DNA from 2 places in the Caballeronia sp. LZ065 genome. Region 1 is predicted to be linked to the other one. Evidence: riboswitches for the same ligand, from Rfam matches in the RefSeq annotation. Region 1 holds a riboswitch; the other holds the start of a gene.
The links. A riboswitch is a leader RNA that binds a small molecule or an ion and turns the genes downstream of it on or off. The one in region 1 is predicted to bind cobalamin.

Region 1 (15,823 bases):
CGAGAATTGATCGAGTGATGTGTTTTCGAACATGATGACCTCGTGATTCCTTAATGCCGATGCGCTCAGCGCGCCGTCACGGCGCCACGCGCCGACGACCCGTTGGCGTACTCGACGATCTCGCGGTTATGCGCTTCGGCCTGCGCGTTCTGCGCGGCGATGGCATCGCCGAGCATGCTGCGGTCCGGATAGCTATTGCGGTTCAATGCGGGGAGGGAGCCGTTCGAATAGGCGGCGACGAGTTCGGCGCGCACTTGCGCGCGTGTCTTGGGTGTTTCGCTCGCGCTTTGCTGAACTTGCGTGGACATCTGATAGGTGCCTGCGCGCCCGATGCCCTGGCCGCCCTCCGCGAATGCGGTCGTCGTGACGACTGCGGAGATGGCGGCCAGAGAGAACCCCGTGATGAGCTGTTTCATGCTTGCGACTCCTTCGTTCCGATGCAGCGTGCGGGCAATTGCGGATTGCAATCTGCGCCTGAGGCACGTTGCGTTCAGGACAATTTAGTCGGACAGCGGGGCGGGGATAAATGCCGGATCGACGAAAAGATTTATCGAATCCGGTGAACAATCGCGCTGAGGCTTGTGGGGCGGGCTTGAGCGGGGGTGTTGAGCGACGCCTATCGAAGCGATAGGCGCCGCGCCGGTCAGCAAATTGATTAGCTATGCAACCACATCTTCAGTACCGGCGACTTCCGGCGTGCCATGACGCACGACCTTCGGCGATGCGGTGCTCGTCGGCAGGCAGCGGTCTTCCGCGTCCTTCTGCCCTTGCAGAAGCGGGCAGCGCTCGAACAACTCGGCCGCCCAGTCGACGAACACGCGCACCTTCGGCGACAGATGCCGGTTATGCGGATACACGGCGGAAATCGGCATCGGCAGCGGATTCCACTGCGGCAGCACTTCGATGAGTTCACCCGCGCGCAGATGCGGCAGCGCCATGAAGCGCGGCACCTGGATAATGCCCACGCCCTTCAGGCCGCAGCTGAGATAGGCCTCGGCATCGTTCACCGCGATCATGCCGCGCATCTTCACTTCAATGGTCTTATCGTCGACGACGAAGTCCATGTCCATCACGCGGCCCGTGCGGCTCGAAAAATAATTGACGGCGGTGTGGTCCTGCAGATCGTCGATGGTCCTGGGCGTGCCGTGCCGTTCGAGATACTGGGGCGCGGCCACGGTCACGCCCTGGAACACGCCGATGCGCCGCGCCACGAGACTCGAATCCTGCAGCGTGCCCACGCGAATCACGCAATCGACGCCTTCCTGAATCAGATCGACCGGCTTGTCGCCGAATCCCATCATCAGCTCGATGTCCGGATAACGCGTATGGAAATCACATAGCTGCGGCATCACGATGAGACGCCCTATCGCGCCCGGCATGTCCACGCGCAATTTGCCGTGCGGACCCTTGCCGTTGTTCGAGAAAGAACCTTCGGCTTCCTCGATGTCCGCGAGGATGCGCACGCAACGCTCGTAGTACGCGGCGCCGTCGGGCGTGAGATTGAGCCTGCGCGTGGTGCGCTGGAGCAGGCGCACGTTCAGATGCGCTTCGAGGTTCTGGATGATCGTCGTGACCGAGGCGCGCGGCAGATTGAGCGTGTCCGCGGCGCGGGAAAAGCTGTTGGTGTCGACGACTCGAGTGAAGACCTGCATTGCTTGAAGCCGATCCATGTTCTCTCACCTTGAATGCTTTGCGCCGCCATGAATTAAGCGGACGCCAAAGAAAGACCGGTCGAATAATCGCAAGGGATAACCACGATTGTTCGGGGCGACCGAATTGTGTTGCCGGATTATAGGCATTTATCCAGAAAGGCGCGGCCCCCAAAATTCGCAGCATCGCAACTTATGCGCGCAGGCCTTGCAGCACGGGCCCCGCACTACGAATAACCATGGCAACACTGTTGGAACTGGAGTCGAGCCCCCGGCTGTGCATCGAGGATGTGCGCATCACGGGACACGTGCAGCCCATCACGGTGCGCAGCTATCGCCCGGCATCGGATGGGACGGTTGTGCCCATCGTGCTCTATTTTCACGGCGGCGGTTTCATCGGCGGCACGCTGGACGATGCGGACATCGCCGCTGCGACCATTGCCCGCGATACGCCCGCATGGGTCGTGTCGGTCGGCTATTCGCTCGCACCCGGCTTCCCGTTTCCGGCCGCGCCCGAAGACGGCTATCGCGCGGCGCAATGGGCCGTGGCGCATGCGCGCGGACAGCGTGCGGATCCGTTGCGCATCGGCATTGCGGGTCATGACGCGGGCGGCAATCTCGCCACGTGTGTCGCCGCCATCGCGCGTGATCGCGGCGATATTCGCCTGTCCGCGCAGGCTCTGCTGGCGCCGCTGCTCGATCCGAGCCTGACGCGCATGGCCGACGAACGGAAGGTGCTGTGCCCCGATTTCGAAGCCTGCGATTGCGCACAGTGGTATCGCGCGTATCTGCCGAATCCTTCGCAACGCCTGCATCCGTATGCGGCGCCGCTCGAATCACGACGTCTCGGCGGACTGCCACCCGCGATGATCGCGAGCGCCGAGCACGATCTGCTGCATATCGAGGCGGAAAAATACGCCGGCGAACTGATCGCCGCAGGCGTGCCGACTGAAGTCACGCGTCATGGCAAGACCTCGCACCACGCGTTGGCCGCGCACCCGGATGCGCTCGCCGATGTCGTCGCGTTTTTCAGAAAGCGGCTGGCGCGCACCAAATAAGCGCGGGAAGCCGGTTCGAACGTCAACGCAAGAATCGGCACGCCAGCCCAGCACCACACAACAACAATCTCAACGAAACCGGAGCCTCTCACCATGTTCTTCACTCGCAAACGCATCTACGCCACGCTAGGCGCGGCAGTCATCATTGCCGGCGCGGGCGGCTATACCGCCCTGCACGGTCACGGCGACGCGGCCATGAACGAAGCCAAGGCCGCTGCGCACAGCCCGACAGCCACCGAAGTGGACGTCGCCACCGTGATCGCCCGGACCATCACCGACTGGCAGAGCTACTCGGGCCGGCTGGAAGCGGTGGATCACGTCGATATTCGTCCGCTCGTGCCGGGCACCATCGTCGCCGTGCATTTCAAGGACGGCCAGCTCGTGAAGAAGGGTGACGCGTTGTTCACCATCGATCCGCGCCCGTATGAAGCCGAAGTGGACCGCGCGCAGGCGCAGCTCGCGGCCGCGCAGGCGCGCAACGGCTACACCTCGACCGACGCCGCGCGCGCTGAGCGGCTGCTCGCCGACAACGCCATCGCCAAGCGCGATTACGACGAGAAGCAGAACGCCGCCCGCGAGGCCGTCGCCAACCTGAAGGCCGCGCAGGCCGCGGTCGAAACCGCGAAGATCAATCTCGCCTACACGCACATCACGGCGCCGGTGTCGGGCCGCGTGTCGCGCGCGGAGCTCACGGTGGGCAACATCGTGTCGACGGGGGCAAACGCGCCGCTGTTGACCACGCTGGTGTCGGTCTCGCCGATCTACGCCTCCTTCGACGTCGACGAACAGACCTATCTGCGCTATCTCGGCCGCGATGCGGGTTCGAAAGTGCCGGTGTCGCTGGGTCTCGCGAACGAGGATGGCTATTCGCGCGACGGCGTCGTCGATTCGGTCGACAACCGCCTCGATACGACCTCCGGCACGATCCGCGTGCGCGCGCGCTTCAACAACCCGGACGGCTCGCTGGTGCCGGGGCTGTATGCGCGCGTGAAGGTCGGCGGCGGCACGCCGCATCCGGCAGTGATGGTCGAGGACGAAGCCATCGGCACGGACCAGGACAAGAAGTACGTGATGGTCGTCGACAAGGACAACCGCGTGCAGTACCGCGAAGTCACGCTCGGCCAGACGCAGGACGGTTTGCGCGTCATCAGCAAGGGCCTGCAGCCGGGCGAGCGCATCGTCGTGAATGGTTTGCAGCGCGTGCGTCCGAACGACGTGATCAAGGCCAACAACGTCGCGATGAACAACGACAGCGATGCTCCGGTCGTGAAGACGGCATCCGCGCAGTAATGCGCGTCATCCGCAACAGACAGAACTCGTCATGAATATTTCCAAATTTTTCATCGATCGCCCGATCTTCGCGGGCGTGCTCTCGGTGATCGTGCTGCTGGCGGGCGTGATCGCCATGTTCAAGCTGCCGATCTCCGAGTATCCGGAAGTCGTACCGCCTTCGGTCGTCGTGCACGCGCAGTATCCCGGCGCGAACCCGAAGGTGATTGCCGAGACCGTGGCCTCGCCGCTGGAAGAGCAGATCAACGGCGTCGAGGACATGCTGTACATGCAGTCGCAGGCGAACAGCGACGGCAACCTCACGACCACGGTCACGTTCAAGCTGGGCACCGATCCCGACAAGAACACGCAACTGGTGCAGAACCGCGTGAACCAGGCGCTGCCGCGTCTGCCGCAGGACGTGCAGCGGCTCGGCGTGACGACCATCAAGTCCTCGCCGACGCTCACGATGGTGGTCCACCTGAATTCGCCCAACGGCCGTTACGACATGACGTATCTGCGCAATTACGCGCTGATCAACGTGAAGGACCGGCTGGAGCGCATCGCGGGCGTGGGTGAAGTGCAGTTGTGGGGTTCGGGCGATTACTCGATGCGCGTCTGGCTCGATCCGCAGAAGGTCGCGCAGCGCGGCCTCACGGCCACTGATGTGGCGAACGCGATTCGCGAGCAGAACGTGCAGGTTGCGGCCGGCGTGATCGGCGGCTCGCCCACGCTGCCGAACGTGCCGCTGCAACTGAACGTGAATGCGCGCGGCCGTCTGCAGAACGAAGGCGAGTTCCGCGACATCGTGCTGAAGACGTCGCCGGACGGCGCGGTCACGCATCTCGGCGATGTCGCGCGTGTCGAACTCGCGGCATCGGAATATGGTCTGCGCTCGTTGCTCGACAACAAGTCGGCAGTTGCAATCGCAATCAATCAGCAACCGGGCGCGAACTCGCTGCAGATCTCCGACGAAGTCCGCAAGACCATGAAGGAATTGCAGGCCGACATGCCGGCGGGCCTCGAATACCAGATCGTCTATGACCCGACGCAGTTCGTGCGGTCGAGCATCGAGGCGGTGATTCATACGCTCGCGGAAGCCATCGCACTGGTCGTGCTCGTGGTGATCGTGTTCCTGCAAACCTGGCGCGCGTCGATCATTCCGTTGCTCGCGGTGCCGGTGTCGATTGTCGGGACCTTCTCGCTGCTGCTTGCCTTCGGCTTCTCGATCAACGCGTTGTCGCTGTTCGGCATGGTGCTGGCGATCGGTATCGTCGTCGACGATGCGATCGTGGTCGTCGAGAACGTCGAGCGCAACATCGAGGCGGGTCTTTCAGCGCGAGAGGCCACGTATCAGGCAATGCGCGAGGTGAGCGGACCGATCATCGCGATCGCGCTGACGCTGGTCGCCGTGTTCGTGCCGCTCGCGTTCATGTCGGGTCTGACGGGACAGTTCTACAAGCAGTTCGCGATGACCATCGCCATCTCGACGGTGATCTCCGCGTTCAATTCGCTGACGCTCTCGCCCGCGCTCGCCGCGCTGCTGCTGAAAGGCCACGATGAACCGAAGGACTGGCTCACGCGCGCCATGGATCGCGTGTTCGGCGGCTTCTTCCGGGGCTTCAACAAGGTCTTCCATCGCGGTTCGCAAGCGTATGGCAAGGGCGTGAAGGGCGTGATCGGCCGCAAGTCGATCATGATGGTGCTGTATGCGGTGCTGCTCGCCGGCGCGGTGCTGATGGGCAAGGTCGTGCCGGGCGGCTTCGTGCCCGCGCAGGACAAGGAGTACCTCATCAGCTTCGCGCAACTGCCGAACGGCGCCTCGCTCGACCGCACCGAGGGCGTGATTCGCCAGATGTCGGCTATCGCGCTGAAGCAGCCGGGCGTGGAAAGCGCCGTCGAGTTCCCGGGTCTCTCGGTGAACGGCTTCACCAACTCGTCCAGCGCGGGCATCGTGTTCGTGACGCTGAAGCCGTTCAAGGATCGCGTGCATGACAAGGCGCTGTCGGCCAATGCCATCGCGGGCGCGCTGAACCAGAAGTACGCCGGCATCAAGGACTCGTTCATCGCCGTGTTCCCGCCGCCGCCGGTGCTGGGGCTGGGCACGCTGGGCGGTTTCAAGATGCAACTGGAGGATCGCGGTGCGCTCGGCTATGCGGCGCTCGCCGATGCCACCCAGGCATTTATCAAGCGTGCTTCGCAGACGCCCGAACTCGGCCCGACGTTCTCGAGCTATCAGATCAACGTGCCGCAACTGAACGTCGATCTGGACCGCGTAAAGGCTAAGCAACTCGGCGTTTCGGTGACGGACGTGTTCGACACGATGCAGGTCTATCTCGGCTCGCTATACGTGAACGACTTCAACCGCTTCGGCCGCGTGTATCAGGTACGCGTGCAGGCGGATGCACCGTTCCGTGCGCATCCCGAGGATATCGGCTTGCTCAAGACGCGCAATGCGAATGGCGACATGGTGCCTTTGTCGTCGCTGGTGAAGGTGTCGCCGACGTATGGGCCGGAAATGGTCGTGCGCTACAACGGCTACACGGCGGCGGACATCAACGGCGGCCCGGCTCCGGGTTACTCGTCGGGGCAGGCGCAGGCGGCGGCGGAACGCATTGCGGCGGAAGTGCTGCCGCGCGGGATCAAGTTCGAATGGACCGATCTCACGTATCAGCAGATCCTCGCGGGCAACGCGGCGCTGTGGGTGTTCCCGATCAGCGTGCTGCTGGTGTTCCTGGTGCTGGCCGCGCTGTATGAAAGTCTGACGCTGCCGCTCGCGGTGATCCTGATCGTGCCGATGAGTATCTTGTCCGCGCTGCTCGGTGTATGGCTCACCGATGGCGACAACAATATCTTCACGCAGATCGGCTTGATGGTGCTGGTGGGGCTGTCGGCGAAGAACGCGATCCTGATCGTGGAATTCGCACGCGAACTTGAGATGCAGGGACGCTCCATCGTGCAGGCCGCGATCGAAGCGAGCCGGCTGCGTTTGCGTCCGATCCTGATGACGTCCATCGCGTTCATCATGGGCGTGGTGCCGCTGGTGCTGTCGTCGGGCGCGGGTTCGGAGATGCGCCACGCAATGGGTATCGCGGTGTTCTTCGGCATGCTCGGCGTCACGTTGTTCGGTCTGATGCTGACGCCCGTGTTCTACGTGATCCTGCGCAAGCTGTCGCGCACCGAACACGTGACGGACACGCATGGCTCGCATCCGCAGATGCGCGGTATCGGTGCTTCGCCTGAAGCGCAATGAGGTCGATGATGAACAAGTTGCATATGAAACGATGGTTGGGTGTGCCGGGCCTGATGGCGGCGCTGCTGGTGGTCGCGGGCTGTTCGCTTGCGCCCACGTATGAAAAGCCGGATGTCGGTGCGCCGTCTGCCTACAAGGAAACGCCGCAAAAGACGCTGGACGCATCGGAAGCGGGCACCTGGAAGACCGCGCAGCCCTCGGAAGAGATGCTGCGCGGCGAATGGTGGACGATCTTCGACGATGCTTCGCTCAACGATCTGGAAAAGCAGGCGCAGGACGCGAACCAGAACCTGAAGGCGGCGGCCGCGCGCGTGAAGGAAGCGCGCGCGATCAACCAGACGGCGCGCGCGGGGCTGTTCCCGACGCTCGACGCGGGCTTCGGCCCGACGCGCGAGAAGTTCTCGCCGGCGTCGCAGCTCCTGCCGGCGAATGCCAATGTGCCCGCGCAGACCTTGTGGCGTGCGCAGGCGAGTGCGTCGTATGAAGTGGACCTGTTCGGCCGGGTGTCGAACTCGGTGCAGGCGGCCAACGCAGACACGGCGCAGAGCGAGGCGCTGTTCCGCTCGGTGCAGTTGGCGCTGCAAGCGGACGTCGCGCAGAACTACTTCAATCTGCGCGAACTGGACGCCGAAACCGATGTCTTCACGCGCACCGTGCAGCTGCGCGAACAGGCGCTGAAGCTGGTGCAGCGACGCTTCACCGAAGGCGACATCAGCGAGCTGGATGTTGCGCGCGCCAAGTCGGAACTGGCGACCGCGCGTTCGGACGCGATGACTGTCCAGCGTCTGCGCGCGGCCTCCGAGCACAGCCTGGCGGTGCTGCTCGGCAAGACGCCCGCCGAGTTTTCGATGGCTGCCAATCCGCTCAAGCCGGTCACGATTCGCGTGCCGCCGGGCCTGCCTTCGGCGCTGCTCGAACGCCGTCCCGACGTCGCCGCGGCAGAACGCGCGATGGCCGCGGCCAATGCGCGCATCGGGGTGGCGAAGGCAGCGTTCTTCCCGTCGCTGACGCTCACAGGCTCGGGCGGTTTCGAATCGGCGACGCTCGGCGATCTGTTCAACTGGTCGAGCCGCACGTTCCTGCTCGGGCCGTTCGCGGGCACGGCGCTGAACCTGCCGATCTTCGATGGCGGCCGCCGCAAGGGCAACCTTGCGAACGCGCGGGCGGTGTATGAAGAGGATGTCGCGAGCTATCGGCAGCAGGTGCTCGTGGCCTTCCGCGAAGTGGAGGACAACCTGTCCGATCTGCGCATTCTCGAAGACCAGACCGCGACGCAGGACGATGCCGTGAAGTACTCGGTGCGCGCCGCGCAGCTGTCGCGCACGCAGTACACCGAGGGCGCGGTGAACTATCTCGATGTCATCGACGCCGAACGCACGGTGCTGCAAACGCAACGGTCATCGGTGCAGTTGCAGGGCCTGCAGGCGGTATCGACGGTGAATCTGATACGCGCACTGGGCGGCGGCTGGGGCGATGCAAAGCCCACGCCGGTGCCTGACGCGAGTCTCGCTCAGAAGTAACTTGAAGTTGGCCCTGCCTCGCGCAGGGCCATGTGCATTGGAGCAACCGCGAAGACGCATTCAATGCGGATTGTTCGTTTCACGGAACATATGTCTTCACCTGCGGAGCGTTTATCCGCGAGGCTCCAGTCCATAAAATACGAACATGGGATAAGGAGCCGATGATGAAGGACTTGATAGCAAAACAACTGTATCAGCCGGCGGTGGTGCTGCCACTGCTGCTGTTGATGCGCCTGATGGTCACGCTCGACTTCAACCTCGCGCAGGTCATGTTCGTCGTGATGCTCAAGGGTTCGCAACAGGCGTATCAGTTCGCGCTGCGTCATGCAGTGACGCGCCGGCGCGTGGTCGAAAGAGTGAAGCACGTTCCTTGCAGCAACTGCTGCTGAACCGGTTCGCGCTTCGACATACTCGATTCAATACACTTCCGGAACGTACAACTCATCCGCCACAGGTTGCCGGAGATAATCAGGATTAAAGACGCGGTCGGGTAGTTCGATCGGCGAATGCTCCACGTCGTGATAAGGCACCTGATTCAGCAGATGGTGGATGCAGTTCAGGCGCGCCCGTTTCTTGTCTACCGCATGCACGACCCACCACGGCGCTTCCGCGATGTGCGTGCGGGCCAGCATCACTTCCTTCGCTGCCGTGTACGCTTCCCAGCGGCGGCGGCTTTCCAGGTCCATCGGGCTCAGCTTCCATTGCTTGAGCGGATCTTCGATACGAGCCTGGAAGCGCACTTCCTGTTCGTCGTCGGTGATCGAGAACCAGTACTTGACGATCTGGACGCCGCTGCGCACCAGCATCTTCTCGAACTCGGGCACCGAGCGGAAGAATTCCTCATACTCCTCGTCGGTGCAGAAGTTCATCACGCGCTCGACGCCCGCGCGGTTGTACCAGCTGCGGTCGAACAGCACGATTTCGCCGGCCGCCGGCAAGTGCGACACATAGCGCTGGAAGTACCACTGCGTGCGCTCGCGATTGTTCGGCGCGGGCAAGGCGGCCACGCGGCAGACGCGCGGATTGAGACGCTGCGTGATGCGCTTGATCGCGCCGCCCTTGCCGGCGGCATCGCGCCCTTCGAACAGCACGACCAGACGATGACCCGTATGCACGACCCAGTCCTGCAGCTTCACGAGCTCGCCTTGCAAACGGAACAGTTCGCGGAAATAGGTCTTGCGCAGCGCGCGCTCTTCATCCGAGAAGGTCGATTCACCGTCCAGAAAGCGGTCGTCGATTTCCATCTCGAACTCTTCGTCGTAACTGTCGATGAGGTCCGCGTGGAAACGGCGCTGCTTGTCCGTCGTGTCGATGCTCATGGTGGGCTCCGTATGGGTGTGCTGGGCTATCGTGGTGCATTGCGCCAGGCGGCGCGAGACGAGGGCGCGGGTCCGCCGAGTATGACCGAGGCCAATGGCAGGCATGTGACAACGGCGCGCCCGCCTGACTCGTCGTATAGGGGACTCATTGTGACAGGCGCGCGCCGCGCCGGTTGAGTGGCTTCATGACGCGGTCGCGCCATCGTTGCGCGCGCCGTTAGAATAATCCCGCGCTTCAATGGCATGCCGATGGCATGTCCACCTTCTTCCAGCCAGACGGAACCATGATGACTCCGACGCCTCGCGCCCTCCAGAGTTTCGACGACGTGCAGACCGCGCGCCTCGTGCCCTACGACCGTCTCGTGGACACGCTCGCTGCAACCATGCTCGACTACGCGGCGGGACGCATCGTGAGCCCCGAGCGCATGGTCGTGCCGATCGAGGGCGGCGTGATGCTGTCGATGCCCGCGAGCGCCGCTGATCTCGCGATGCACAAGCTCGTCAACGTGTGCGCGGGCAACGGCGCGCTTGGCCTGCCGACGATCCACGGCCAGGTGACCGCCTTCGATGCCGTCACCGGCGTGCCGCAGTTCATGCTCGACGGCCCCACGGTGACCGGGCGGCGCACGGCTGCCGTCTCGATGCTGGCGATCCGCGCGCTGCACGGCGTCGCGCCGCGCGAGGTGCTGGTGATCGGCACGGGCAGGCAGTCGGCGTTTCATGTCGAGGCGCTGGCGGCGGTGTATCCGGAGGCGCGCATTCTCGTGCAGGGTTCGCGCGCCGGGCGGGCGGGCGCGTTCTGCGAAACGCATGCGGCGCCGGGCCGCCACCTCGCGCCGCTGGAGACGGCGGAGATGCCCGCATCGGTCGATGTCGTGATCGCAGCGACCACCAGCAAGACGCCGGTCTACACGACGCCCGCGCGGGCCGGACGGCTCGTGATCGGCGTGGGAGCCTTCACCGCCGATGCCGCCGAGATCGCCGCCGACATCGTGCATGGCAGCACGCTCTATGTGGACGATCTGGCAGGCGCCCGTCACGAAGCCGGCGATTTCATCCTGGCGGGCGTGGAGTGGGGCGCGGTGCGGGCGCTCGCCGGGGCGTTGGCGGCTCCAGCTGCGAACGGAGCGGGCGACGCCGCCCGACCCGTCATGTTCAAGTCGGTGGGCTGTGCGGCCTGGGATCTGGCGGCATGCCGCGTCGCGCGGGTGCTTTTGTCGGAGGAAACCGCGGGCGGGCGCTGAAGGACGCCGCTTGGAACGGTCCTTGCTGTCAGTTGAACAATGACGAGGCGCGCAACGGCGTGTCCCTGCAATTCAGCCAGCGAACACACTCATGGAGAGTCGATACGACAGCAAGTGGCACCCCTGGATCCCCGCCCACGACAACGCCCATGAAAGCGGAGGCGCAAGCGCAAGCCGCGCGCAACGTCCCACGCCCAACGCCGCGCCGCCTGCGGCCTACTTCATCTCGGTACTTGAGCTGGCGACCGGCGAGAAGCTTGGCAACGACGAGCGCATGCGCGCCGTGGCCATGCTCGAATCGCAGTTCGGCGCGGGGCGTCCGCGCACGCTGAAGGAAGCGGTGCGCATCTGCGCCGCGGCCATCGATTCGTCGACGCTTCAGCGGATGGCGCGCGGCGCCAAGGCCTGACAAGAACCTGTCGGCGACGCGCGTTTTTTCACACTTGTGTAAAACGCGCGTGCTCAGGGCGCGAGTGAGGTCGCGAATGGTCCGATCGTTCGCCGGATGTCACTTGACGGTCTGGATGACTTCGAAGCCCTCGAATTCCGGGTGTCCGAGGTAGAGTTGGAGCGTTTCGCCGCCCGCATTGCGATGCGCGGCGCGGAAGGCATCGGAACGCGTCCAGTCGTCGAAGGCCTCGCGGTTTGCCCAGATCGTGTGGCTCGAATAGAGCACGTGATCGTCCTTCGTGGGCCCCTTCAGCAGATGAAATTCGACAAAGCCCGGCACGTCCTTGAGATAGGTGTCGCGGCTGGTCCAGAGGCGTTCGAAGTCGGCTTCGGCGCCCGGCACGATCTTGAAGCGGTTCATGGCGATATACATATCGATGCAGTTCCTTTGCGGCAAGCGCGGTCAGACAACAAAAAATATCGGTCGCGTCATAGTTCGACGATGGCCTTGAAGCCGCCGAAGAACATCCGTTGCGCGTCGAAGGGCGGCTCGCCTTCTTCCATCATGGCCTTGAGGCGCGGGTCTTCCATCACCTTCGCATTGACGCGGTCGCGTTCCTCGCGCGACGCATAGACGATATACGAGAACACCACGGTTTCACCTTCCTTCATCTGCACGCTCTGCGGGAAGGACGTGAGCTTGCCGGGCTTCACGTCGTCGGCGATGGCTTCCACGAATTGCAGCGCGCCGTGTTCCTTCCAGATCTTGCCGGCCGCTTCGGCCATGGCCCGGTAGGCTTCGATCTTGTCGGCCGGCACGGGTACGACGAATCCATCCACGTATTGCGCCATGTGAGTCTCCTGAACGGTGTGAGAGCAGGCTCGCGCAGTCGCTGCGCTGCTTGCTTGGAGCGTCCTGCACGCGCTGAAGTTCAGGCCGGCGGGGGCAGGGTCACGGCCAGTCCTGTGCGCTTCGATTGCGGTTGAGGACGGTGACGGAGCACGGCGCGACGTTCATGGCATACACGGAGGCCAGCGGCTTGCGCTGCGCATGCGCCACGGCCGCCTTCACGACAATGGCATGCGTGACCACGATGCAGCGTCCGCACGGCATCTCGCGTTCGATGCGCGCCAGACCTTCGATCACGCGCGCCGCCAGCATCTCGATGCTCTCGCCACCGTGCGGACGCGCCTGCGGATCGGTGAGCCATGCGCTGAGTTGCGCGGCTTCGTCATCGGCGAGTTCGCGGATGGAACGTCCGCGCCAACGGCCATAGTCGATGTCGTCGAAAGCGGGATCGATGTCGAAATCGTGCGCGATGCAGGCCGCCATCTCGCGCGCCACGCGGGCCGGGCTGGAGATGACGCGCGTGATTTCACCCGCAGGCAAGGGCGCGTGCGGGGTGTCGTCGGCGGGTTCGTCGCCGGCAGGGAAGCGGCCGGTTTTCATCGCGCGCGTGGCGGCATGACAGAGCAGAACGAGTTCCAAGGCAATCGGCGATTCTGAGGTTATCGTTTTACTTTGCCGGCAATCATCATAGAATGGCAAGCCTGCAGTGCGAGGAAGCCGGTGCAAACCCGGCACGGTCGCGCCACTGTAAGCGGTCCGTCAGCGCCCTGCGGCGCGCCGCGAGTCAGACCCCGCTGCATGCTGTTCGTCAATCGGGACGCGCTTTTCCCTGGAGAAACACCATGAATGCTTCCAACGCGCCGGGCTTTGCCGCACCGGTTTCCCCTTCCTTCGATGCACCCGTGCCGCTGCCGGTGCGCGAAGTCCTGCCCTGGGCCGTGTTCATCGGCCTGATCCTGCTGATCGCGATTTATTTTGTCGGCGCCGAACAGGGCGCGACGTCGATCTTCTCGGGCATGTACATCCACGAATTCGTTCACGACGGCCGGCATCTGCTCGGCTTTCCCTGCCACTGAGGGCGCGGCATGATTCGCACCCTGTTGATACGCGGCATGCTCGCGGGACTGGTCGCGGGCCTCATTGGCTTCGGCTTCGCGCGTGGCTTCGGCGAACCTTCGGTGGCGCAGGCCATTGCCTTCGAGGAGCAGCATGAGCATGCGGAGGCCGCGCCTGAACATGAGCATGGCGCCGCTGATGCCTCCGCCAGCGCCGGTCACAGCCACGATCACGGCGACGAAGAGCTGGTTTCGCGCGGCACGCAAGCGGGCCTCGGCCTGTTGACGGGCGTCGTCGTGTTCGGCACCGCGCTGGGCGGGATTTTCTCGCTCGTCTTCGCGTTTGCGTATGGCCGGCTCGGCGCATTGCATGCGCGGGGCACGTCGGCGCTGCTGGCCTTGTTCGGCTTCGTGAGCGTGGCCATCGTGCCGTTCCTCAAGTACCCGCCCAATCCGCCCGCCGTGGGCAATGCCGCGACGATCGGACCGCGTACCGCGCTGTTCTTCACCATGGTGGCGCTTTCGATTGCGGCCATGGTGTGGGCCGTGCGCTGGCAGCGGCGTCTGACGGCACGGCATGGCGCGTGGAATGCGACGCTCATCGCCGCGCTCGCTTACGGGGTCGTGATGGTGATTGCGCAGGTCGCGCTGCCGCACGTCGATGAAGTGCCCGAAGGCTTTTCGGCGTCGTTGCTGTGGAACTTCCGCGTGACCGCCATCGGCATTCAGGCGTTGATCTGGACCACGCTCGGGCTGCTGTTCGGCGCGCTGGCTGCGCGTGAGCTCGAACGGCCGCCGGTGCGGAGAATGGCTGCCGCTTGAATCGCCGGCGCTTGCACGACGAAGCCCGCGTTCCGTGAGGAGCGCGGGCTTTTTTGCGTATCAGCGCCGCGCCGCGCGGCGGGCGAGCAGTTCATCGAAGAGCGCGCGCTTCGTTTCATCATCGAGCGAACGGAAGGTCTTGATCTCCTGGCGGCTTCTGAAACAGCCGAGGCACAGGCCGGTATCGGCGTCGAGCTTGCAGACGTTCGTACAGGGCGAGCCGACCGGTTCCTGCGTCATCGCGCGCTCGATGGTGAAAGCCAGATCCAACGGTGCTTGAGTGTCTTGCGTCATGGAGAGAGCGAGTCGCCGCGAAACAGTGCGGCCGTTGCGGCCGGGTTCGACGGCCAGTAAGCGTGCATGTAGGTGGCCGTTACCGGTCCATGCCGATAGAGCGCTTCGCCCTCGGCGCCCGTGGTCGCGTGTGCGGCCTTGAGCACGGGTTGCAGCGGGGAGTCGAGCGTCGAGTAATGGAACGTGTGGCCCATCATCGCGCCATGCGCGGTGTCGATGCGCTGCATCGCGAGGCGCGACAGCTTGCGCTGCATGCAGGCCGCGCCGGGCAGGATGCCGAGCATCGCGTGCTGCGTGCCGTCGAGGATCGTCAGGGACCCGACGAGATACAGCATACCGCCGCATTCCGCGACGACCGGCTTCGCATGCCCGACATGCGTTTCGATCGACGCACGCGTGCGCCGGTTGCCGGCCAGCGTGGCCGCGTGCAGTTCCGGATAGCCGCCGGGCAGATAGAGTGCATCGGCAGCGGTGGGCACGGGTTCGTCGGCGAGCGGAGAGAAGCGCTCGATGCTTGCGCCCATCGCAGCCAGCAGATCCAGATTTGCCGGATAGATGAACGAAAACGCGGCGTCGTGCGCGACGGCGATGCGCACGCCTTCGAGAAGGCGTGGCGGCTCGGGCAGCGTCGCGTCGTCGAAGTGCACGGGCGGCGGCAACTCGCGCAGCGCGGTATGAGCGATGGCGTCGGCGGCGCGGTCGAGGCGTGCGTCGAGGCCCGCGACTTCAGCGGGCTGCGTGAGACCGAGGTGCCGTTCGGGCAAAGCGATATCGTCGGCATTCGACAGATGCCCGCAGTAGAGCAGCCCTGCGGGAATGGTCTCCGACAACATCTGCGCATGGCGCGGCGAGGCCACGCGGTTGGCGAGCACGCCGTAAAACGGCACGTCCTCGCGATAGCGCGCGAGCCCGAATGCAATGGCGCCGAAAGTCTGCGCCATGCCGTGTGCGCCGATCACTGCGAGCACCGGCACTTTGAAGGCAGCGGCGAGGTCGGCGCTGCTCGGCGTGCCGTCGAACAGGCCCATCACGCCTTCGATGAGGATCAGATCGGCCTCGCGCGCCGCCTGAGCGAGCAGCGCGCGGCAGGCGTCGAGGCC
Region 2 (15,823 bases), on a different contig from region 1:
GCTGGGTGAGGCGCAGGAATGGCTGGACCCGTCGCAGCCGAGCTTGTTGATGATTGGCGAGGCGTTTCGCGAACGGGCGTTGGTGAAGCCGAAGGTGCATTTGAAGGGGATGCAGGCGGCGGCTTGAGGCAGGGTGTTCGAGCAAATCATGAGAAGCGCACTGGTGAAACGGTGCGCTTTTTTGTTATAGGAGCGGGCTAGAGTTGCACCAATCTGAGCCACTTTCTCTTTGCGTTGTCGGCTAGAAGGATGCTGCGTTTTCCGTCCGGTTGCCGTCTCGTTGCGCGCGCGGCCGGCTTACTTTCCCACTTGCCTCAAGCAATATCCCGCGACCGCGTCCAGCACGGCATCGTCCTCACCGACGGCCGTCGCGCAAGAAATGACCACACCCGGATGCGCCGCCTGACACCGCGCGACGATCTCCGGCAGATCCTTCCGCACATGTCCGCCTTGCCCGAAGAACACCGGCACGACGGTGATCGCATCGCACCCTGAGGCAACCTGCGACGCCACCGCCGCCGGCAAGTCCGGCGTCATCAGTTCGAGGAAGGCAAGCGTAACCGGCTCGGCACGCGTTGCGCGCAGTTTCGCCGCCAGCCGCTCGAAGGGCTCGGCCCAGCGCGGATCGCGTGCGCCGTGACCGAACAGGATGATGCCGTGCTTGCTCATCGTGCGCTCCGGGGAAATCGAGCCGTCAGTGCCGCTCCACCCACTTCAAGCCCAGCAGCCCGACGGCGAGATAGGCGAGGGCAGGCACGGCCGCGGTGATCGGCGCGGGCCAGGTATTCAGATTGCCGATATGCGAGAACAGCGTGTTGAACAACTGGAAGCTCATGCCGATCATGATGCCGCCGAACACCTTCACGCCGACCACACCGGCGCGCGTGTGCAGATAGGCGAACGGCAACGACAGGATCAGCATCACGAACACGGCGAACGGATAAAGAATCTTGCGCCAGAACGCGATCTGATAACGCTGCGTGTCCTGATGATTCTCCGTCAAGTGCTGGATATAGCGGAACAGGTTGAACATCGACATGCGATCCGGCGACACCAGCAGCACCGAGAGAATCTGCGGCGTCAGTTCCGAGCGCAGCGAGTATTCGGGCAGCGTCGTCTGGGTCGCGCGATACACCGGGTTCAGCGTATCGCCGGGATTCACGGCTTGCGGCGGTGCGTCGGAGAGTCGCGTGTCGGTTACGCCGGTCAGTTTCCAGTGGCCCGGCGGCTCGTACACGCCGGTCTTCGCGATGCGCACGTTGGTCAGGCGGAACTTGCCGTCGAACTCGTAGATGCGCACGTCGGCGATGGACGTATCCGGATTCAGCGTGCCGACGTTGACGAAGCGCGTCACCTGCTCGCCGTTTTCCTTGGCGGTCAGCGTGTCCTTCACCCACACGCCGGACTGGAAGTTCGACGATACCGACGAACCGAGCGCCTCGAGCCGCACACGCTCGGACAACTGGTCCGTGTACGGCCCCACCACCTCGCCGATGAGATAGGTGACGAGCACGAGCGGTACGCCGATCTTCAGCAGCGAACGCAGCGCGGCGCCGGTCGAGAGCCCGGAGACGCGGAAGATCGTGAACTCGGACGCCGCCGCCATTTGCGCGAAGACGTAGATGGCCGAGATGAGCGCGGCGACCGGAATGATTTCGTAAAAGCGCGACGGCGTCTGCAACGCGACGCGCAACACCGCGAGCGGGAGCTTGTAGTTGCCGTGGCCGACCGTGTTCAGCTCGTTGATCAGGTCAAAGAAGAAGAACAGGCCTGAAAACGCGAACAGGATGAAGATGAACGCGAGGTAGATCTGGCGCGCGAAGTATCGTTCGTAGATGCGCATGGGTTCAGGCTCCCTTCGAACGCGTCAGGGATGCAAGCCTGAAGAGCGGCCGGTTGCGGATCCGCAGCCAGAAGATGAACGCGACCAGCGCGCCCACGATCACGTGCAGTCCCACCAGTCCCACGCCGAAGGACACCTTGCCCTGTTCGATCCACGATTGCACGACGTTCAGCAGGTTCGAATAGGTGAGATAGATGAGCACGGCCATCACGAGGTTGATGGTGCGGCTGCGACGCGGATTCTGGTAGGACAGCGGAATGGCGAGCAGCATCAGGTTGATGGCGATGAGCGGCAGCCCCGCGCGCCAGGCGAATTCCGCGAGATTGTCCTTGGTGGGCGTGGCCAGCAGGTCGGGCGTCGAAATGCCGGTGGTGCTCGGCGTGTTGACGACCTGGCGGCTCATGATCTTCACGCCGTAGCGCTCGAACTCCATGATGCGGAAGTTGGGCTGGCCGGGTTCGCCGTCATAGCGGCGGCCGTTGTCCAGCACGATGAAACGATCGCCGTCGTTGCGCGTTTCCGTGTGACCCGTCTGCGACACGATCACGTTGACCTTGCCGCCTTCCGTGCTGGTGACGAACACGTTCTGCACCTGGGCCTGGTCTGGCGACATTTTCTCGATGAAGAACACGCGGTGGCTCGACGGCGATTCGCGGAACTGGCCGGGCGCCAGCAAGGACACTTCATCGCGTTGCTGGAAGCGCGCCTTGATGAGCTTGCTCTGCTGGTTCGACCAGGGCCAGCCGACGAACGCGAAGAACATGATGAGGATGATGATCGGCGTGGAGAACACGGCGACCGGCTTGATGAGCTGGGTCTGGCTCACGCCCGAGGCGAGCCACACGACCATTTCGGAATCGCGATACCAGCGCGTCAGTACGAACAGGATGGACACGAACAGCGTCACGATCAGCATGACCGCGAGATAGCCGATGACAGTGAGCCCGATCAGCACGACGACGTCTCTCGGGTCAATCTGACCCTGCGCCGCGAAGCCGACGATGCGGATCATCATGGTCGTCAGCATGATCGTGAGCAGCACCATGAACACGGCGCCGGCCGTGTACGCGAGTTCGCGCTGCAGGGAGCGTTCGAAGATCATTGAATTTTGCTTAAGACTGGCGGCGATGCGGAATCACGCACGCACCTCTTCGGCAGACGGGGAGGGGTCTTGCTTACCCTCACGCCGCAAACCGGTGACTGCCGCGGAAAAAATAGCGGATAATTGCGGCTTTCATCCTTCAGCCAAGATTTTATCCGAGGATAAGCGCGATGGACTTTAGCATAAAAGCCTGTGATTGGAGCGAAGGCGAGGCAAATGGTTTCCTTACCGGAAAGTCGGATGTCATCGTCCTCGGCATCTTCGAAGCGCAGTCGCTCACGGGCGCTGCGCGTGACATGGATGTCGCGACCCAGGGCCTGATTTCGCGCATCGTCAAGGCCGGCGACATGAGCGGCCGCGCCGGCACCACGCTGCTCGTGCCCGAAGTGACCGGCATCGGCGCTTCGCGCGTGTTGCTCGTCGGGCTCGGCAAGCAAGATGCCTTCACGCAGAAAGCCTATGGCGAAGCCGTGCGCGCCGCATGGCGCGTGCTGCTCGGCGCGAAGATCGGCCAGGCCACCTTCACGCTCGCGCAATTGCCGATCCAGGAGCGCAGCGGCGACTGGGCCGTGCGCGCCGCCATCCTCGCGCTGCGCGAACTGACCTACAAGTTCACGCAGATGAAGAGCAAGCCGGACACCACGCCGCGCGCGCTCAAGAAGGTCGTGTTCAGCGTCTTCAGCGCCGACGAGAAGGCAGCCAAGGCCGCGTTGAAGCAGGGCGTGGCCATCGCCAACGGCATGGACCTCACACGCGATCTCGGCAACCTGCCGCCCAACGTCTGCACGCCCACGTATCTCGGCCAGACCGCGAAGAAGCTCGGCCGCGACTGGAAGCTCAAGGTCGAGGTGCTCGGCCAGAAGCAGATCGAGGCGCTCGGCATGGGCTCGTTCCTGTCGGTGGCGAAGGGCTCGGTCGAGCCGCCGCAGTTCATCGTCATGCACTATCAAGGCGCGGGCGACGCCACCAAGGCGAAGGGCAAGAACGCGCCCATCGTGCTGGTCGGCAAGGGCATCACGTTCGATTCAGGCGGCATCTCGATCAAGCCCGGCGAGGGCATGGACGAAATGAAATATGACATGTGCGGCGCGGGATCCGTGTTCGGCACGCTGCGCGCGGTGGCCGAGATGGGCCTCAAGCTCAACGTGATCGGTGTGGTGCCGACCTGCGAGAACATGCCCGCGGGCAATGCGCTCAAGCCGGGCGACATCGTCACCGCGATGAACGGCACGACCATCGAAGTGCTCAACACGGACGCCGAAGGCCGCCTGATCCTGTGCGACGCGCTCACTTACGCGGAACGCTTCAAGCCGTCCGCCGTGATCGATATCGCGACGCTGACGGGCGCGTGCATCATCGCGCTCGGCCATCACAACACGGGTCTGTTCGCGAAGGACGACGCTTTGGCGGGCGAACTGCTCGACGCTTCGCGCGAAGCCGTCGATCCGGCGTGGCGCCTGCCGCTCGACGACGAGTATCAGGATCAGCTCAAGTCGAACTTTGCGGACCTGGCGAACATCGGCGGGCGTCCGGCGGGCAGCGTAACGGCGGCATGCTTCCTGTCGCGTTTCGCGGCGAACTATCCGTGGGCGCACCTCGACATCGCCGGCACCGCGTGGAAGAGCGGCGCGGCGAAGGGCGCGACCGGCCGGCCGGTGCCCTTGCTCGCGCAGTTCCTGATCGACCGCGCCGGCGCGTGATGTGGGCATGACGCACGTATGACGCGCATCGACTTCCATACGAACGTCGGCGATCCGCTCGCGTACGCCTGCCGCCTCGCGCGCAAGGCGTACCTGAGCGGCAAGCCGCTCGTCGTGCTCGCGGAGCCCGCGCGGCTCGCCGCCTTCGACGAGCAGCTGTGGACCTTCCAGCCGCTCGAATTCGTGCCGCACTGCATGGCGAAGAGTCCGCTCGCGCAGGACACGCCGGTCGTGCTGACCTCGAATCTCGACGAAGCGCCGCATCATCAGGTGCTGGTGAATCTCGGCGCGCCGGTGTCGGCGCAATTCGCGCGCTTCGAGCGGCTGGTGGAGATCGTCGTCAGCGAGGGCGAGGAACTGGCGGCGGGGCGTGAGCGCTATCGCTTCTATCGCGATCGCGGCTATGTCATCGAAACGCACAATCAAGGCAATCAGGGCGGGTGAGCGAACAGAGCGGCCGGGCGTGGCTGGCTAAGCTCTGTTCGAACCACCACGCCTTGAACACCGACGCGGCCTGGCTGCCGCGCTCGACAGGAGACCCCTTCCCATGACGGACAAGCCGCATTCCTTTGATCCCTCCATTCCGGTCCTCACCGACGTCGTCGTGCCCGGCAAGCCGGAGTACGCGCGTGCGCCGTCCGCCAATCTCGCGATCGAATACGACGCGGAACAGATCGCCGGGCAATTGCGCGGACGCTTCACGCAGTTCCTGACGGGCGATGCCCGCGCGCTGATCGAGGAGCGCTGCCGTGAAGTGCTGCGCGAGCACTCGGCCCAACTGGTCTCGGCCATCACGCGTGAAGTGGCGACGGCGCTCGAGAGCCACATGAGCGAATGGGTGCGCGAGGCGGTGGAAATCGAGTTGCGCCGTCAGCACGGCGAGTAAACGGTGCATGAAGGGCGCATGAAGGGCGCATGAAGGACGCATGCGCTTGTTAGTGCAGCGAGAGGATCCAGTCGGCGAGCGCCGCGGCCTGATCCGGTGAAATCTGCGTATTGGCGGGCATCGGCACCGGGCCCCACACGCCCACGCCGCCTTCCATGATCCGGCGCGCGAGCATGTCGCGCGCGCCTTCGACTTGCCCATACTTGTGAGCCACGCTGTCGAACGACGGCCCCATGAAGTTGCGCGAGACCGAATGACAGCTCATGCAATTGTGGCTTTGCGCGAACGCGAGCATCGAGGCGCTTTCGTTCTGCGCGCAAGCCACGCCGCACACGCTCCACCACACCAGTCCCGCAACGACGCTCCTGAGCTGTGCTTTCATGTGGTCTCCCCGATGCACGCGCACGCTTCACGTTGTCGCGCATTATAGGAGACATGGCGTGCGACACGCATGATGCGGCAAGGGGCGCCGCTGCGCCCCTTGTTCACGATTGGCCCGTGCGTTTCAGCCCGCGTTTCAGCCCGCGCTTTAGCCCGTTACTGCGCCCTTGTTGGCCGGCTGCGCCAACGCTGCGAATTTCGCCAGCACGCCCCGTGTGTACTTCGGCGCCGGCTGCTTCCAGGCGGCGCGGCGGCGCGCGAGCTCGGCGTCGTCCACGTTCAGCTGCAGCAGCAACTTGTGCGCGTCGATGGTGACCGAATCGCCTTCCTGCACCAGCGCGATGGTCCCGCCGGCATACGCTTCCGGCGCCACGTGCCCGACCACCATGCCCCATGTGCCGCCCGAGAAACGCCCGTCGGTGATGAAGCCGACTGACTCGCCCAATCCCTTGCCGATGATCGCGGACGTCGGCGCAAGCATCTCCGGCATGCCCGGTCCGCCCACCGGCCCGAGATAGCGCAGCACGAGAATGTCGCCGGCCGTGATCTTGTCGGCGAGAATCGCGTCCATTGCGCTCTTCTCGTCGTCGAACACGCGCGCGGGACCGGTGATGACCGGATTCTTCAGGCCCGTGATCTTCGCGACCGCGCCGTCTTCCGCGAGATTGCCGCGCAGGATCGCGAGGTGGCCTTGCTTGTAAAGCGCCTGTGCGATCGGGAAGATGACCTTCTGGTCGGCGCGCGGCTTGGCCGGCACGTCCTTCAACTCGTCAGCGATCGTGCGGCCCGTGATCGTCATGCAGTCGCCGTGCAGGAGACCGGCATCGAGCAGGAGCTTCAGCACTTGCGGAATGCCGCCGGCCTTGTGGAGATCGGTCGCGACATACTGGCCCGACGGCTTCAGGTCGCAGATCACCGGCACTTTCTTGCGCATGCGCTCGAAGTCGTCGATGCTCCATTCCACCTCCGCCGCATGCGCGATGGCCAGATAGTGCAGCACGGCGTTGGTGGAGCCGCCCGTTGCCATGATCAGCGCGACGGCGTTCTCGATCGACTGCTTCGTGATGATGTCGCGCGGCTTCAGATCCTTCTTCACGGCCTCGACGAGCACACGCGCCGATTCGGCGGCGGACTCGACCTTTTCGTGATCGGGATTCGCCATCGTCGATGAATACATCAGCGACATCCCGAGCGCCTCGAACGATGAGCTCATCGTGTTGGCGGTGTACATGCCGCCGCACGAACCCGTGGAGGGGCACGCGTTTTTCTCGACGCCCTTGAAGTCTTCCTCGCTCATGCGGCCCGCGGAGAATTCGCCGACCGCCTCGAACGACGACACGATGGTCAGGTCGCGGCCCTTCCAGTTGCCCGGGCGGATGGTGCCGCCGTACACATAGATGGACGGCACGTTCATGCGCGCCATGCCGATCATGCCGCCCGGCATGTTCTTGTCGCACCCGCCGATCACCACGACGCCGTCCATCCACTGCCCTTGCACGGCGGTCTCGACGCAGTCGGCGATCACCTCGCGCGACACCAGCGAATACTTCATGCCTTCGGTGCCCATCGACATGCCGTCCGAAATGGTCGGCGTGCCGAAAATCTGCGGATTGGCGTCGGCCTTGCGGATCGCCTCGATGGCCGCGTCGGCGAGCGGTTGCAGGCCGGCATTGCACGGCGTGATGGTGGAATGCCCGTTGGCGACGCCGATCATCGGCTTGTCGAAGTCGGCTTCCTGATAGCCGAGGGCGTAATACATCGAGCGATTGGGCGAGCGCGCAACGCCCTGGGTGATGTGCTTCGAGCGGCGATTGAAGGCCATGGTGTGCTCCTGAGGGGAATTTTTGGTCTAGTCCGGCAAGCATGCGACTCGCGCGATGTATCTGTCCAATATATTATTCATGGCTAATAAGGTCGCAAAACATATCAATGGATCCGCGCACCCCGCCTTTCGATCTGCGCCTCTTGCGCTACTTCGTCACGGTCGCCGAGGAGATGCACTTCGGCCGCGCCGCCGTGCGCCTGGCCATGACCCAGCCGCCGCTCTCGCAGGCGATACGCGGGCTGGAAGAAGCGCTTGGCGTTGCATTGTTCGTGCGGACGAAACGGAGCGTGGAACTGACGCCGGTCGGCAAGGATCTGCTGCCCGAGGTGCGGCGCCTGCTCGCGTCCGCCGATGCGCTGCGTCCGCTGGCGCAGTCACTGGCGCGCGGCGAGGCGGGCGTGCTGTCGCTCGCGTTCGTCTCCACGGCCGACTACGGCTTGCTGCCCGCACTGCTGCACGCGTTCGGCGCGCGCCATCCGGGCGTCCGGCTGCAACTGACCGAAGCAACCAGCGACGTGCAGATCGAGGAACTGGTGGCCGGCCGCATCGACGCCGGGCTCGTCATTCCGCCGCTGCCGGCGCGCCATGCGGGCGCGCTGTCGTATCTGCCGGTGGCGCGCGAACCACTGGTCGTCGCGATGCCCGCCGCCACCGCGCGCGAGCTCGGGCAGGGCGAGCCGGAGTGGGCGGACACGGGCGTCGAACTGACCGCGCTGGCCGGCGCGCCGCTCATCGTGTTTCCGCGACGGCTCGCGCCCGGCCTGTACGACAGCATCATGGGCTGCTACGGCGCTGCGGGCCTGACGCCGCGCATCGGCCAGGAGGCCATCCAGATGCAGACCATCGTGAGCCTGGTCTCGGCGGGCATGGGCGTCGCGCTCGTGCCGCGTTCGCTGCGGCATCTGCGGCGCACGGGCGTCGTGTACCGGCCGTTGCGCGCGCCGGAGGACCCGGCGATGCTCGTCGAAACGGGGCTCGTGTGGCGCGCGGCGGAAGTGAGCCCGGTGCTGGCCGGCTTCATCGACATCGTCCGTTCGCGGGCGCAAGGCGCCGGTTCTGTATGATGCGGCCTTGAGGTTCGCTCGAGGCCCCCTCGAAGTCCGTCAGCTCTTCGACATCAGCATGCTCATACATCCCAATTTCGATCCCGTCGCCATCCATCTCGGACCGCTCGCCGTACGCTGGTACGGCCTCATGTATCTCGTGGCCTTCGTGTCGGCCATCGTCATCGGGCGGCTGCGCCTGCGCCTGCCCTATGTGTCGCGCCAAGGCTGGAGCGCGAAAGACATCGACGACATGCTGTTCTACGGCGTGCTCGGCACGATTCTCGGCGGCCGCATCGGCTATGTGATCTTCTACAAGGTGAGTTACTACGCCGCGCATCCGCTCGACATCTTCAAGGTGTGGGAAGGCGGCATGTCGTTTCACGGCGGCTTCCTCGGCGTGACGCTCGCCATGGTGCTGTTCGCGTGGCAGCGCAAGCGCACCTGGCTGCAAGTGACGGATTTCGTCGCGCCGATGGTGCCGCTCGGACTCGCGGCCGGGCGTCTCGGCAACTTCATCAACGGCGAACTGTGGGGCCGCGTGACGGACCCGAACGCGCCGTGGGCGATGTTGTTCCAGAACTCGACCAACGACGACGCCGTGTGGCTCTCGAAGAATCCGCAACTGGACGCGCAATACCATCTCACCGAGATTTTTCAGCGCTATCACATGCTGCCGCGCCATCCGTCGCAACTGTATGAAATCGCGCTGGAAGGGCTGGTGCTGTTCATCCTGATCTGGACGTTCTCGCGCAAGCAGCGGCCCGTTGGCGCCGTCTCCGCGCTGTTTCTGATCGGCTATGGACTGGCGCGCTTCACGGTGGAATTCGCGCGCGAGCCGGACGACTATCTCGGCTTGCTCGCGTTCAATCTCTCGATGGGCCAGTGGCTCTCGCTGCCGATGATCATCGCCGGCGTGCTGATGATGGTGTGGGCGTACAAGCGCAATCTGCGCCTGCCGCCGGAATCCGCGCAGGCCTGAAGGACGCGGGGCCGTGCGGGCCCCGCAACCCGCTTAACGTCCCATCTGCACGGAGCCGTTCACATCGACGGTCACGGTCGTCGTGCCGGCTTCCATCGCGATCGGCGCGGCCATCTTCGCATCGGCGCTCATTGCGCGCGACTGCATCATCATGACCGGGCGCGGCTGAACGCCGCTGTGTCCGATGTTCACTTCCCTGATCGAGAAGTTGCTGTAGCCGAACGACTGCGCGGCGGTCTGCGCCTGCTTGCGGAATGCGTCGATGGCCTGCGTCACGAGCTTCTGCTCGGCCGTGCGCTGCGCTTCCGGCGACAGCGAGAAGGCCACGCTGCCCACCTGCATCGACGCACTCATCTTGCCCGCGAGCTTCGAGACCGCCGCGAAGTCGTGCGATTCGAGCACGACTTCCGTGCGGCCGCGCCAGGCGGAGATCTTGCCGTCGCGATCCGTGGACGGATACACGGTAAACGAGCCGCTCTTCGCCGTCACGCCGTCGACGCCCCGTGCCTCGCGCAAGGCCGACTCGGCGCGTTGATTGAGCGTGTTGGTGAGCGAGGAGGGATCGGCGGCTTCCTGTTCGTAGAAGAGCGTGATGGTCACGACATCCTGCGCCACCTGCGCGCTCGATTGCGCCGACAGCGACAGCACGCCCGCGGGCTGTTGATTGATCACCGTCTGCGCGGCGGCGGATTGAGAGAAGGTGAACGCGGCGCCGGACATCGCGAGCAGGGCGAGGGCGGCGGCAGTTTTCTTGTAGGTCATCGAAGGCTCCAGACGCAAGGCAATCATGTAATGCGTCGCGTGATTTGCGACCGCCTTTAGGCGGCGGCCGCGCGTCGTAAGTTCCTTGTTAGACGAGATGCTCGGTAATGAAGCGCCATTGCATATCAGTGACGGGCGTGATCGACAGTCGATTGCCGCGTGCGAGGACCTGCATGTCCGCGAGCTCAGCATGCTCGCGCAATGTGGCGAGCGGAATCAGCGGCGTCTTCTTGACGAACTTCACGTCGACCAGCATCCAGCGCGGCGTCTCTTGCGTGGACTTCGGATCGTAGTAGTCGCTGTTGGAATCGAACTGTGTGGGGTCCGGATAGGCGGTGGAGCAGACCTTCGCGATACCCGCGATGCCGGGCTCCGGACAGCTCGAATGATAGAACAGCACGCCGTCGCCGACCTGCATCTGATCGCGCATGAAGTTGCGCGCCTGATAGTTGCGCACGCCCGTCCACGGCAGGGTTTTCTTCGGCGCGTGCGCCAGGTGATCGATGCTCGCTTCGTCCGGTTCGGACTTCATCAGCCAGTAGCGCATGATTGTTCGTTATGCGTGATCGACGATGGGAAGGGGAATGCAAAAGCACTGCATCAAATGAAAACGGCATCGGAAAAACCGATGCCGTTTGAGATGAGGTCCCCGCCATAGCCGCTAGGCCGGCATCCTGAACCTGGGTTCAAGATTGGTCGCGGTAAGCAACACTTCGGGTACATCGGACTAGCGACGCGCGCGCCCATGTTGCAAGGTTCCGCAACCGTGCCAATGTAGCATTGGTTCAAGGAATATATGACCTTGGCGAACCAGGCAGGGAAACGTCACTCTACACCAATCGTTTGCCTTCTGCAGCCCCGGTGCGGTTTCTTTTTTCGATCGCCGTGGCGCGCTGATTGACCCTTCACAACCCTGGCTTGATCAACCGCATCAACGCGCTTTATTGCACTTCATATTGTGCAATGACGGCGCCGAGCTGGTCGTTCATCGAGTGCATCGTGCGACGAATTTCCTCGGCCGGGAAGGCTTCGCCATGACGCACGCTGTCCTGCAGCTTGAGCAATTCCGACGCCAGCGATAACGCCGCCATCACCGCGATGCGATCCGTGCCGCGCACGTTGCTCGCGTTGCGCACCTTGTTCATCTCGGCATCGACGCGTGCGACGGCTTCGCGCAAGGGGCCTTCCGTTTCAGGCGAGCAGGCGAGGCGATAGGGCTGCCCCAGAATGGAGACTTCGATTTGCGTGGTCGTCATGCCTTCTCTCCTTGATGATGCTCGCCGTGCATTTCCGCTTCGGGGGCATGCGCATGTTCATGCGCACCCTGCGAATCGGCTTCGAGGAGATCGAGTTGATTTTCGGATTCGCCGTGCTGCGCGGACTTTGCGCGCGGCAGTTTTTCGAGGATCGCGTTGAGGCGGACTTGCGCGTCGTCGATCTTGGCGGAGAGGGAATCGCGTTCGGACTGCAGCGTGTCGCGTTCTTCGCGGACCTGCGCGAGGTCGGACTGAAGATTGGCGTACTCGGTGCGCAGTTGCTCGAGTTGTTCTTGCAGCGCGGCTCGCGCCTGATTGTGGCGCTCGCTGATCTGGATCAGCCGGCCGATATTTCCTGACAGTGATTCGAGTTCGTTGAGCATGTGCTGCGTCCTCTAAAGACCTCGCATTTTAGCGCGGTTCAACGGAGCTACCGATAATTGTCTCGTTTCGAGACGTAACAGCACGCGATCGTGCGCGCAAACCCCGGGTTCTCGCGCATCTCGCCGTGCATTCGTGTGCAGAAAACACGCGCGTTGATTTGCTCGTGGATACAGTCAGGCTGATTCTCGCTCGCTGAGTTCGTTTGTTCTTCGCATCTTCACGCGCCGCCTGCTGTCCTTCGCGCCAGGGTGCGCCGTTTCTTGACGGTCCCGACCCGCGCTCCTACACTTGCCGCACTTCTGGTGCTCGCACGCGCGGCTCTCGCGCATGCAGTCAAACGGGAAACAGGGAGCGAAGTCCTTGAAGCCGCCAAACCACCGAATGGCGGCGGAACAGGACGGAGCCAACCTGTGCTGCCCCCGCAACGGTAAGCGACCGCAACGCAAGTTGCAAGTCGTCTCATACGCGTTTTTGCAGCGTGGGCGCGTGGATCTCGCGTGATTCATCCATGTGCCGGGCCGGTCATCGGCCGCTGCAAGAAACGTGTCGACGCCACTGCGCATGATGCGCGGGAAGGCGGGACGATCCGTCGCCAGCCCGGATACCGGCCAGAGTCCCACGCGCCTGCCGCCGGTCATCGCACGATCATTGCGTGACTCCTGGCGGCATGGCGCGTTCGTCGCGCATCGAACCTCGCGGGGAGCGGGGCCGCGCTCATCCTCCACGGGAACACTCGTCATGCAATCGCCATGGGCCGCCGTCCGGGACGGCCTCTCCGGTCGCGGCATCGCCGCTGCCACTGTCCTCCTGCCGCTCGCCGGCGCCGCACAAGCCGCGACAACAGCCGCCGCGGATGATGCATCGCAAACGCTTGCGCCTGTCGTCGTCACTGCAACGCGTGCAGCGCAGCCGCTCGCTGATTCCATTCCGCAGACCTCTCTGTTCGATACACAAGACATCGCCGACAGCAACGCCGACGACGCACTCGGCCTCATCGCGCTGGCGCCCGGCGTGCAGATCACGCGCAACGGCGGACCGGGCGCGAACTCGGGCCTCTTCATTCGCGGCGCGTCGTCCTCGCAGTCACTCGTGCTGATCGACGGCGTGCGGGTCGAGTCGGCATCGCTCGGCGCGGCGCAGCTGTCGCAAGTGATGCTGGACCAGATCGGGCGCGTCGAGGTGGTGAACGGCAATGTCTCGGCGCTGTATGGTTCCAGCGCGATCGGCGGGGTCGTGCAGATTTTCACGAAGGAGGGCGAGCCCCATCCGCCGCGTTTCAGCTTCGAGACCGAGCTCGGCAGCTATCACACGCAGCGGCAGTCCGCCGGCGTGAACGGCGCGCTGGACAAAGACGGCCGCACCACCTTCAGCCTGAACGTGTCGCGTGAGAAGACCGACGGCTTCTCGTCGCTCGATCCAAACCTCGCGCCTGGCGCGAATCCCAACGCGAACGGCTATCTGAACGAGAGCGTCGCTGCGACCTTGCGCCACAGGTTCAATGACCAATGGGATGCGGGCGTGCGCTTCCTGCAGTCGAACGGCATCAACAGCTTCGATGACGCCTATGGCCAGCCAACCGATCTTAACGAATCGCATAACCGCGTGCGTTCGGCATCGGTGTTTGCCAACGGCAAACTCACCGGCAACTGGACCACGCACTTCACGATCGCGCAGGGCCAGGATCGCGCGAACATCGAACAGAACGGCGTCTATACGAGCCGCTTCAATTCTGGGAATCGCCAGTACACGTGGCAGAACGACATCCGCATCAGCGACGCGCACACGTTCCTCTTTGGCTACGAGCACCTCGACCAGACGCTTGACTCCGATCAGTTCAGCGCCCCCGACCGGCATGTGAATTCGGTGTTCGCGGGCTATGTCGGCCATCTGGGCGCGAGCGAATTCCAGGCGAACCTGCGTCACGACCAGTATTCCGATTTCGGCGGCGCGAACAGCTACTATCTCGGCTACGCGTACAACCTCGACGCGCACTGGAAGGCGAGTGCGAGCTATGCGGCCTCGTTCCGCGCGCCGAGCTTCGACGATCTTTACTATCCGTTCAGCGGCAATCCGTCGATTCAACCGGAGCGCAGCCATTCGGTCGAAGCGGCGTTGCAGTATGCGTCGAGCGGACTCGGCGGGCTGCGCGTCACGCTGTTCCAGACGCGCTATTCGAACCTGATCGACTACGTGTCCGACGGCGGCTTCTACTACATTGCGCAGAATGTCGGACGGGCGAAGGTGCAGGGCGTCGAGGGTTCGTGGGCGGGGCATGTCGGCAGAACGGATGTGCGGGCGGGCGTCACGTTCCAGAATCCCGTCGATGAAACGAATCACCAGGACCTGACGCGGCGCGCGCGGCATTTCGCGACGCTGAGCGCGCATCGCACGGTCGGCCGCTGGCGCGTGGGCGGCGAGTGGCTCGTGAGCGGCCAGCGCAGCGACTACGATTCGACGCTCGCGGGCTACGGCATCGTGAACCTGTCGGCGCGCTATGACATCTCGAAGTCATGGACCGTGACGGCGCGCGTCGACAATCTCTTCGACAAGGACTATGAGCTTGCGTATGCCTACAACACCCCGCGACGCGGCGCTTATCTCACGCTCGGCTGGCATCCGTCGTGAGCCGCGTGCCTGAGCGGCTGCGCGGCATGAACGGCGCGCGCGCCGCCGCGATATGGGCATGCCTCGCCGCCGCGGCGTGCGCCGTGCTGATCGCATCGCTTGCGCTGGGCAGCGTCGCGCTGCCGCCTTCGCGCGCGTTTGCCGCGCTGTTTCATGCGCTCTTTCATGCCCGGGCCGCCGCGCCCGATATCGCTGACGACATCGTCCTTACGCTGCGCCTGCCGCGCGCCCTCGCGGGCTTTGCGTCGGGCGCGCTGCTCGCGCTGGCCGGGGCGTTGTTGCAGGTGCTGTTGCGCAACCCGCTGGCGGAACCTTACGTGCTCGGCGTCTCGGGCGGCGCGGCGAGCTTCGCGCTGGCGGCGATGCTGGTCTCGCTGCCGTGGTGGGGCGTCGATCTCGCCGCCTGCGCGGGCGCGTTCGCATCCATCGTTCTGGTGCTCGGGCTCGCGCGTCGTGACCTGTGGCGCGGCACCCAGGACGCATCGCCACGGCTGTTGCTGACGGGCGTCGTGATCGCGTCCGGCTGGGGCGCGCTGATCACGTTGATGTTGAGCATCGCGCCGGAGAACCGCCTGCGCGGCATGATCTTCTGGCTGACCGGCGATCTCGACGGCGCGGCCACGCCGTGGCCCGCACTGCTGGCGCTGGCGCTCGCGCTGCTGTTGATCCTCCCGGTAGCGCCGCAGCTGAACGTGCTGCTGCGCGGCGACAGCGCCGCGCAGGCGCTCGGCGTGCCGGTGGCGCGTCTGCGTCTGCGCGTCTACCTGGTTGCGTCGCTGGCGGCTGCGGCGGCCGTGACCACGGCGGGCACGCTCGGCTTCGTCGGACTGGTCGTGCCGCATCTGCTGCGGCTTGCGTTCGGCAACGATCAACGCATGCTGGTGCCTGCCGCCGCGCTGGCGGGCGGTCTCGCGGTGATGGCCGCCGACCTCGCCGCGCGCACCGTGATCGCGCCCGCGCAGTTGCCGGTGGGCGTGGTGACGGCGCTGGCAGGCGTGCCGATGTTCCTCTGGATGCTGCTGCGGAGACCGCGA

Region 2: linked by a shared signal. The riboswitch ahead of QCE63_RS04515 (TonB-dependent receptor domain-containing protein) and the one ahead of QCE63_RS30175 (CbtB-domain containing protein) in region 1 are both predicted to bind cobalamin.

What each region holds. Positions count from the first base shown of each region.
Region 1 is NZ_JARUXV010000004.1:793,135-808,957, reverse strand. It holds gene QCE63_RS30245 (hypothetical protein) at 1-33, opposite strand, end outside; gene QCE63_RS30240 (DUF4148 domain-containing protein) at 66-416, opposite strand; gene QCE63_RS30235 (LysR family transcriptional regulator) at 660-1,670, opposite strand; gene QCE63_RS30230 (alpha/beta hydrolase) at 1,889-2,707, shown strand; gene QCE63_RS30225 (efflux RND transporter periplasmic adaptor subunit) at 2,801-3,997, shown strand; gene QCE63_RS30220 (efflux RND transporter permease subunit) at 4,029-7,229, shown strand; gene QCE63_RS30215 (efflux transporter outer membrane subunit) at 7,226-8,749, shown strand; gene QCE63_RS30210 (hypothetical protein) at 8,914-9,138, shown strand; gene ppk2 (polyphosphate kinase 2) at 9,166-10,068, opposite strand; gene lhpI (bifunctional Delta(1)-pyrroline-2-carboxylate/Delta(1)-piperideine-2-carboxylate reductase) at 10,356-11,312, shown strand; gene QCE63_RS30195 (hypothetical protein) at 11,404-11,721, shown strand; gene QCE63_RS30190 (antibiotic biosynthesis monooxygenase) at 11,821-12,135, opposite strand; gene QCE63_RS30185 (DUF1428 domain-containing protein) at 12,192-12,554, opposite strand; gene QCE63_RS30180 (histidine phosphatase family protein) at 12,655-13,191, opposite strand; cobalamin riboswitch at 13,240-13,366, shown strand; gene QCE63_RS30175 (CbtB-domain containing protein) at 13,395-13,628, shown strand; gene QCE63_RS30170 (CbtA family protein) at 13,638-14,429, shown strand; gene QCE63_RS30165 (DUF1289 domain-containing protein) at 14,490-14,723, opposite strand; gene QCE63_RS30160 (cobyrinate a,c-diamide synthase) at 14,720-15,823, opposite strand, start outside.
Region 2 is NZ_JARUXV010000001.1:956,481-972,303, forward strand. It holds gene cobA (uroporphyrinogen-III C-methyltransferase) at 1-127, shown strand, start outside; gene QCE63_RS04440 (CbiX/SirB N-terminal domain-containing protein) at 298-669, opposite strand; gene lptG (LPS export ABC transporter permease LptG) at 695-1,843, opposite strand; gene lptF (LPS export ABC transporter permease LptF) at 1,848-2,945, opposite strand; gene QCE63_RS04455 (leucyl aminopeptidase) at 3,116-4,645, shown strand; gene QCE63_RS04460 (DNA polymerase III subunit chi) at 4,664-5,089, shown strand; gene QCE63_RS04465 (DUF2486 family protein) at 5,193-5,531, shown strand; gene QCE63_RS04470 (c-type cytochrome) at 5,581-5,913, opposite strand; gene ilvD (dihydroxy-acid dehydratase) at 6,061-7,734, opposite strand; gene QCE63_RS04480 (LysR family transcriptional regulator) at 7,842-8,801, shown strand; gene lgt (prolipoprotein diacylglyceryl transferase) at 8,860-9,762, shown strand; gene QCE63_RS04490 (SIMPL domain-containing protein) at 9,796-10,524, opposite strand; gene QCE63_RS04495 (EVE domain-containing protein) at 10,613-11,071, opposite strand; RNA gene ssrS (6S RNA) at 11,167-11,348, opposite strand; gene QCE63_RS04505 (cell division protein ZapA) at 11,466-11,780, opposite strand; gene QCE63_RS04510 (ATPase) at 11,777-12,163, opposite strand; cobalamin riboswitch at 12,448-12,792, shown strand; gene QCE63_RS04515 (TonB-dependent receptor domain-containing protein) at 12,903-14,789, shown strand; gene QCE63_RS04520 (iron ABC transporter permease) at 14,816-15,823, shown strand, end outside; gene QCE63_RS04525 (ABC transporter ATP-binding protein) at 15,823-15,823, shown strand, end outside.